DNA from 2 places in the Paenibacillus glucanolyticus genome. Region 2 is predicted to be linked to the other one. Evidence: riboswitches for the same ligand, from Rfam matches in the RefSeq annotation. Region 2 holds a riboswitch; the other holds the start of a gene.
The links. Region 2 has a riboswitch for cobalamin ahead of WDY75_RS27470 (ribonucleoside-diphosphate reductase subunit alpha). Riboswitches for the same ligand answer to the same signal wherever they lie in the genome.

Region 1 (3,775 bases), 2.2 Mb from region 2:
CGAGTCCCTAGGCTGGGCTTCCGCCCGTTTGGACGATATCGCCAATTGGATACCAGCGCGCCTGACCGCAGGCCTGTTAACCGTGGTGGCTGCGATGTTCTCATTGCAGTGGAAGCAAGCGATTGCGATGGTCAAAAGAGATGCGCGGAAGCATCCAAGCCCGAACAGCGGCTTCCCGGAATCCGCGGTTGCCGGTGCCTTGGGCATTCGCCTGGGAGGTGAGAATTCCTATCAAGGTGTGATCTCGTTCCGGGCTTACATGGGCGATCCCGAATGTGCGCTTCATGCAGAGCATATTCGGGTGACAACCCGGCTTCTGCTGGGCGTATCCATTCTGTTCACGGTACTCGGCACAGCGGTGCTGGGGCTGATTACAGCAGCCGGAGGTGCGTTATGGCTGTAAGACTGAACCTGCATCTTGTTCGTCATGGCCGTACGCAGTGGAATGAGGAACGCCGTTACCTGGGTCACGAGGATCAGGGGGCTCTGATGGAAGGGCTGGAACAGCTGCTTCCGCTGCGGCAGGAGTTTCGCTCCAGGCATTTTGCCAAGGTCTATTGCAGTGATCTCCTTCGTTGTAGACAAACACTGAACTGCATCCTGTCGGATTTACATATGCCCGGCATTACAAATGAGGTCGAGCTTGGCAGCGTTATTCCCGGTGTCTGTTATGACAGGAAGCTGCGGGAGCTTGATTTTGGCGATTGGGAAGGAAAAACCTACGAGGATTTGAAGGAAAATGCGGCTTATCGGCGCTGGATCGACAACCCGGGAACGGTTACGCCGCCGAGCGGGGAGAGTTGGCCATCTTTTTGTTCCCGAATTGAGGTTTTTCTGGCCGAAATGTATCAGGATATGAAGGGGTTATTGTCGATGCAGGAAGGCCCCGCTATTCTCTTGGAGTCAGAGTCAGAGTCAGAGTCAGAGTCAGAGTCAGAGTCAGAGTCAGAGTCAGAGTCAGAGTCAGAGTCAGAGTCAGAAGCAGCGGGCCACGATACCGAGACTCAGCCGGGGGTGCTCGATATGGACGTGCTTGTAGTCACCCACGGGGGCGTCATCCGGCAGATTGCAGCGGCAACCCTCCCGGATACAGAATTCTGGGCTACGTCGGTATCGCCGGGCGAGGTGCTCCAGCTGCAGTTGGCCTGGGACGGAGCACGCTGGCGAGGCGTACGGGTAAACGAATAAATGAAATCGTACGATTTTGGCGCGGAATGAACGATAACGGGAAAAACCAATATCGTTAAACCCTTGAAACGAGCGAAACTTCCAGTTGTAAGGCGATGGTTTATCGCCTATAATCTTGTGCAGAGAAACCATGCTTGGCCTATCATAAATAAATTCATATTGTTTGCGAGGGTCCCGGACAGAAGAGGTTATTCATGTCTTCTGCCGGGTTAATAGGGAAGCCGGTGCAAGTCCGGCACGGTCCCGCCACTGTGAAGCAGGGACTTCTCCACATGCCACTGAGCGTCAGCGCTTGGGAAGGCGGGGAAGTCGTTACAGCCTGTAAGTCAGGAGACCTGCCCTTAGCGAATGAATGACGGTCCTTCGAGGAGAGGATTACGTTTTGCAGTCCCGTGCGGACGGCAGTTTAAGGCGCTATCTGTGAACGGTTATCCAGGTGTCCTTATGTTAAAACGTAATCCCTGAGTCCTTATTTACGAGGAATCAGGGATTTTTGCTTCTTTGGAGTATGACGATTGACGTTTTTCTTCCTGCTCAGGGGATCGGTCGAAGGAATTTAGACGTACAGCGCCAGGTTCTCAATTATGTTTAGGGGGATTTGAAGAGATGAAAGCAATAAACAAAACATGGTCCGTATTTCTGGTAGCCATACTGATGGCTCTGGCCTTGATCGGCTGTGGCGGGGAAGAAGCGGCACCGAAAGAAACCACGCCGCAAGCTGCACAGGAGCAAGGACAGACCAACGAAGCGCCAGCCGACTCCAGTGAGGAGCTTAAGACCACGTATCCATTAACAGTTAAGGATTCAACCGGGGTTGAAATGACGTTTGATAAAGCGCCGGCTAAGATTGCATCCTTGACTCCGTCCGAGACGGAAAAGCTGTTTGCTCTGGGTCTGGATGAGGAAATCGTAGGCGTATCGGATAATGACGATTATCCGGAAGCTGCGAAATCCAAGCCCAAATTGGGCGGATTCCAAGTGAATGAAGAGGCTATTATTGCAGCTGATGCCGATGTGGTGTTTGCCGCTTCGATGAATGCACAGAATGCCGAGAAACTGCGTGAGCTTGGCGTAACCCTGTTTGTCAATGATCCGAAAACCATCGATGCCGTGATGGAGAACATTGAGCTGATCGGACAAATTACCGATCGTCAAGCTGATGCCAAAGCGGTCGTAGATCAGATGAAGCAGGAACTGGCATCCGTTACGGAAGCTGTGAAGTCCGTGAAGGATGAAGACAAGAAGAAGGTGTACGTCGAGTTCTCCCCGGGATGGACTGTAGGCAAAGGCGAATTTATGGATGAGATCATCACTGCAGCCGGCGGTGTTAATGCAGCTGGCGATACGGAAGGCTGGTTCGAAATCAGCGAAGAAAAGATTATCGCTGCGAACCCGGATGTCATTCTGTACACGGACGATGTGGTTGATGAAGCGACCAAAAAAACACTGGATCAACTCATTAAAGAGCGCGGAGGCTGGGATCAGATCGAAGCGATCAAGAACGATCAGGTCATTGCCGTAGATGCCAACCTGCTGAGCCGTCCGGGTCCCCGCGTTACGCAAGGACTGATTGAAGTGGCGAAGGCTGTTTACCCGGAACTGATGAATCCATGAGTAAAAAACTTGCAGGATTCGGTGCGGCCGGCGTTATCCTATTGCTGTTAACCTTGGTTGTCAGTCTCGGAATCGGATCCGTTCACCTACCTGTGAGAGAGATTGGGGCGATGCTGCTGCACCGGCTGCCGGGGATCGGCGATTCCATCCTCCCGAGCTGGGAAGCTTCATCCGAACAAATTCTGATGAAGGTGAGGTTACCGCGGATTTTGCTGGGGATGCTTGTTGGAGCTTCCCTGGCGGTAGCCGGGGCTGCCTTTCAGGGCGTATTGCGTAATCCGCTGGCGGATCCGTTCACGCTCGGTGTATCCTCGGGTGCTGCGCTTGGCGCAGCATCCCTGATTTTTTTCGGGATGGAATACTCCTTTGCCAGAGGTTACACCCTGCCGCTTGTAGCATTTCTGACCGGAGCAGGCACATTGTGGGTTGTGCTGCTGTTGGCAAGGGATCAAGGAAAGCTGCCGATTCACGGACTGATCCTGTCCGGGGTGGTCATGCAGTCGTTTCTGGGCGCTGTGGTTTCGTTTCTGACGGTGATGTCCAAAGATACGGTAAACCAAATCCTGTACTGGACGATGGGGAGCCTGAGCATGCGCGGATGGTCGTATACGGCCATCCTTTTCCCGTATTTTATCGTGGGATTCGCGTATTTATGGAGCCGGTCGCGAGCGCTTAATATTTTGTCGCTTGGGGAACGGCAGGCCGCTCATATGGGATTGAATGTGGATCGCCTGAAGACAAGCGTACTGATCGTAGCTACCCTGCTTGCCGCCGCTGCCGTATCGGTCTCCGGCGTCATTGGCTTCGTGGGGCTTGTGGTTCCGCATATGATACGCCTTATCACAGGCTCCGATTACCGTACCATTGTCCCTTTGTCGGCTCTGGGCGGTGCGATTTTTATGGTCTGGTGTGATACGGCTGCACGTTCCGTGCTGGCTCCAACGGAAATACCGCTCGGGGTGGTCACTGCATT
Region 2 (3,775 bases):
ACCATCGATGAGGGCACCCACGACATCCTCTCTCTTAAGCTTGGCTGCATCCGCGGCAACATCAACAAACAAATTTTCTGTCAGTACCGCAGGCATGTTCGATTCACGGACCATGTGCAGGTTCTTTGCCTTCTGCCCCCTGTCGATTACGTTAAAAGGCTTTAAGGCCGTCATGATCTCGGTATGAAGCACATTTTGCAAAGAGGCTGTTGCAGCCGACGTATGCGTATACTTATAGGATTCGAAGCCACCGGCTCCACCTCCGGCATTACAGTGGACGGAAACCAGGATATCTGCCCCAGCCTTGTTGGCCGCCTCGGTCCGCTCCATTAGCGTAGGAAAGACATCCGCAGATCTGGAGAGCAGCACCTGCACGCCATTGTACTCGGCCTCCAGCCGTTTTTTTACGCTCAGGGACACCGCTAGCACGATGTCCTTTTCCAACAGACCATGAGCAGTCGCTCCGGTATCTTTTCCACCGTGGCCTGGATCAATAAATACCTTCTTCATCTCCCTTCACCTCATCTTTCCGAGCCGCAGCCCGTTTCATCTTTTCGACAGCGAAGGCCACGAACAAACTCGAATAATATGAATCGCTTACTATGTAATATATGATATAAAATGCCGAATGATAGGGCGCTCTCTCCTTAACAAGAACAGCCCCCGGATCACCCAGGGGCACAAAAAGCACGCCTTGCGGCGCCATTTTTATATCATTCCAGCCAGAAATCAGGATATGATCTCCTTGCAATGAACATGCTGGTGAAGGGAATTGAACCCCCGACCTACGCATTACGAGTGCGTTGCTCTACCCCTGAGCTACACCAGCATATGTGGTTCGAAAACAAGCCTCCACGAACAGCAAAATTATTATAATACTTTAGCAGCAAAATACAAGTCCCAGCCTAGCCGGAACATCCCTTGCAATAAGCAAGATTATCCGCCTAATTTTTCCTGCACCGATTGAATCTTTTGCTTGCTGGAGGAGACTTGATCCCTGCGGTCATCAATCTTGACCGAAGTCGATACGCGCTGGGCTCCAGATAGAAATGGCGCCTCATGCAGAGCTTCAATCGCTCGCCAGATCATATTCAGCTCGCCCTCTATGATGGTGCTCATCGAAGTCAGCTCATATGTAATCCCGTCCTGTTGTTTCAATATACGCTGCATCTCGGCCACATAAGAGCTTAAGCTCGTTGTTGCTGTTCCAATCGGAATCACCGTCACTTCCGCTATAGCCAATACCAAAACCTCCCTCGCAACATCTCATATAAAGAACTCTTCAATCTCCAGACACAGATATCATATCAATTCTGATCACTCATATCAAAGCCCCTAACTCGCTATTCGCAATAAAAAATAGTCTGCTCTTTCCACCACAGATCCAGTACGCAACTATCGTATTTTGTCAAAACGATAATATACGTGGTATGTGTGCAGAAAAGGTCGCATTCGGTCACAATCCAGGAAATGTTATGGCCTTTTGACAGTTTCTTAGCTGGCACAATGACCGCTCGTTTGCTATAATTCTTTTTGCGTTCAATTTTAAGAACATGGTTTACAAACACAATATATTGGGTTAAATTAGATAAACAACAACCAAATATAGTGTGTATAGGTGCCGGAACAACCTATAAGGCGGTCCGGCTTAATAGGGAAGCATGGTGTAAATCCATCACGGTCCCGCCACTGTAAGGGCTCTCGGCTATTTATCCTATCTAGGCCGAACCAAATCATGGAATATTCTTCTGGAGGACCTCATCAAGGTCTTGGGGAAGGCTCCGATTTGTCAAAGTCCGAGTCAGGAGACCTGCCTGTACGCAGCCAACACCAACCTACGGGACATTAGGTAAGTGTTCGTTAAACTTGCGTCTGTACATAACATCATGCCCCTTCAAGGGCTTATGTCAAACGTCATTCACGAATCACAGCGCACGGACATTTTCAAGCCTGCGGGTTTTAGAAAATGTTTTTTTGATGTCCTTTTTCATATTTCCCCCTAAGAAAGCGAGGAATTATTCATGCCCCAGCTCGTAGTTAAACCGAACAACCGTCAGCTCGCCTTTGATGAAATACGCCTCTCTGTCTATGCCGACCGCAATCTGAAAGGATTGGACATGCTTGATAAAGAGCGCCTGCTTCGCGGCGTAAATGCTAAACTGCGCGGTGAGCAAGTCACCGGCGAAGAAATCAGCAGCGCCTTCACGATGTCCGCGCTTGAGCTTGTGACAAAAGAAGAGCCGAATTGGAAGTTTGCAGCTGCGCGTTCGTTTCTGACCTCTTTATATAAAAAAGCGGCCACCAACCGCCGATACAAAGCCTACCCGGAAGAGCCTTACGGTGCCTTCTACCCGCTCATCACAGAGCTTGTACAGAAGGGCATCTATCGCGAGGATCTTCTGACCAGCTACACCAAGGAGCAAATCGAAGAGCTCGGCGAATGCATCGATCCAAGCCGCGATCTGCTGTTTGATTACATTGGTCTTTTGACACTGGCTGAGCGTTATTTGGCAACCGACTTTGACGGTCGTGTCATGGAACTTCCGCAAGAACGCTACATGGTAATCGCAATGTTCCTCATGCACAACGAGCCAGCCGACAAACGTATTGACCTTGTAAAAGAAGCCTACTGGGCGATGAGCAACCTGTACATGACAGCTGCCACACCGACCATGTCCAATGCAGGCAAAAAAGTAGCAGGCCAGCTCTCCAGCTGCTTCATTGATACCGTTGACGACTCTCTGGAAGGCATCTTCGATTCCAACACCGATATTGCCCGTCTCAGCAAAATGGGCGGCGGCATTGGCGTGTACCTCGGTAAAGTCCGTGCACGCGGCTCGGATATCCGCGGTCACAAGAACACCAGCTCCGGCGTTATCCCTTGGATTCGCCAATTGAACAACACCGCCGTGAGCGTTGACCAATTGGGAACTCGTAAAGGAGCCATCGCGGTTTATCTGGATGTGTTCCACAAAGATATTCTGTCCTTCCTGGATCTGAAGCTGAACAACGGTGACGAGCGTATGAGAGCCCATGACGTGTTCCATGGCATCTGTCTGCCTGACCTGTTTATGGAGGCTGTAGAGGCCCGTGAGGAGTGGAGCCTGTTCTGTCCGCATGAAGTGAAGAAGATCATGGGCTGGAAAGACGAGAACGGCCGTCCGCTTGGCCTGGAAGACTTCTATGATCAAGCTCAAGGCGATGGCGAGTTCCGTCAAAAATATGCAGAAGCCGTGGCAAACCCGCAGCTGCCGCGTATTACGGTACAAGCGATCGACATTATGAAACGCGTGATGAAATCCCAGCTTGAAACGGGTACACCGTACATGTTCTACCGCGACACGGTAAACCGTGCGAACCCGAACTCTGCACATGGCATGATTTACTCATCCAACCTGTGCACCGAGATCATGCAGAACCAATCTCCAACCGTTGTCGAGCAAGAAGAGTTGGTAACAAAGGATGGTCAAACCCGGATCGTTATTTCCAAAATCCCTGGCGATTTCGTTGTCTGCAACCTGAATTCCATCCACTTGGCTCGCGCTGTACCGGCCGGTGTGCTGGAGCGTCTCGTTCCTATCCAGGTTCGTATGCTGGATAACGTTATCGACATCAACAATATTGAAGTTCTGCAAGCCCAATATACCAACAGCCAATACCGTGCGGTCGGTCTTGGAACCTTCGGTCTGCATCACTTGCTGGCTCTGGAAGGTATCCGCTGGGAGTCCGACGAAGCCGTTGCCTATAATGACAACCTGTATGAACACATCAATTA

Region 1: another riboswitch for cobalamin. It lies ahead of WDY75_RS06915 (ABC transporter substrate-binding protein); the one in region 2 lies ahead of WDY75_RS27470 (ribonucleoside-diphosphate reductase subunit alpha).

The regions. Positions count from the first base shown of each region.
Region 1 is NZ_CP147845.1:1,418,135-1,421,909, forward strand. Features, by position in the region: gene cbiB (adenosylcobinamide-phosphate synthase CbiB) at 1-403, shown strand, start outside; gene WDY75_RS06910 (histidine phosphatase family protein) at 394-1,188, shown strand; cobalamin riboswitch at 1,341-1,546, shown strand; gene WDY75_RS06915 (ABC transporter substrate-binding protein) at 1,795-2,802, shown strand; gene WDY75_RS06920 (iron ABC transporter permease) at 2,799-3,775, shown strand, end outside.
Region 2 is NZ_CP147845.1:5,934,217-5,937,991, forward strand. Features, by position in the region: gene WDY75_RS27455 (N-acetylmuramoyl-L-alanine amidase) at 1-510, opposite strand, end outside; tRNA gene WDY75_RS27460 (tRNA-Thr) at 758-829, opposite strand; gene WDY75_RS27465 (MTH1187 family thiamine-binding protein) at 937-1,242, opposite strand; cobalamin riboswitch at 1,600-1,833, shown strand; gene WDY75_RS27470 (ribonucleoside-diphosphate reductase subunit alpha) at 2,022-3,775, shown strand, end outside.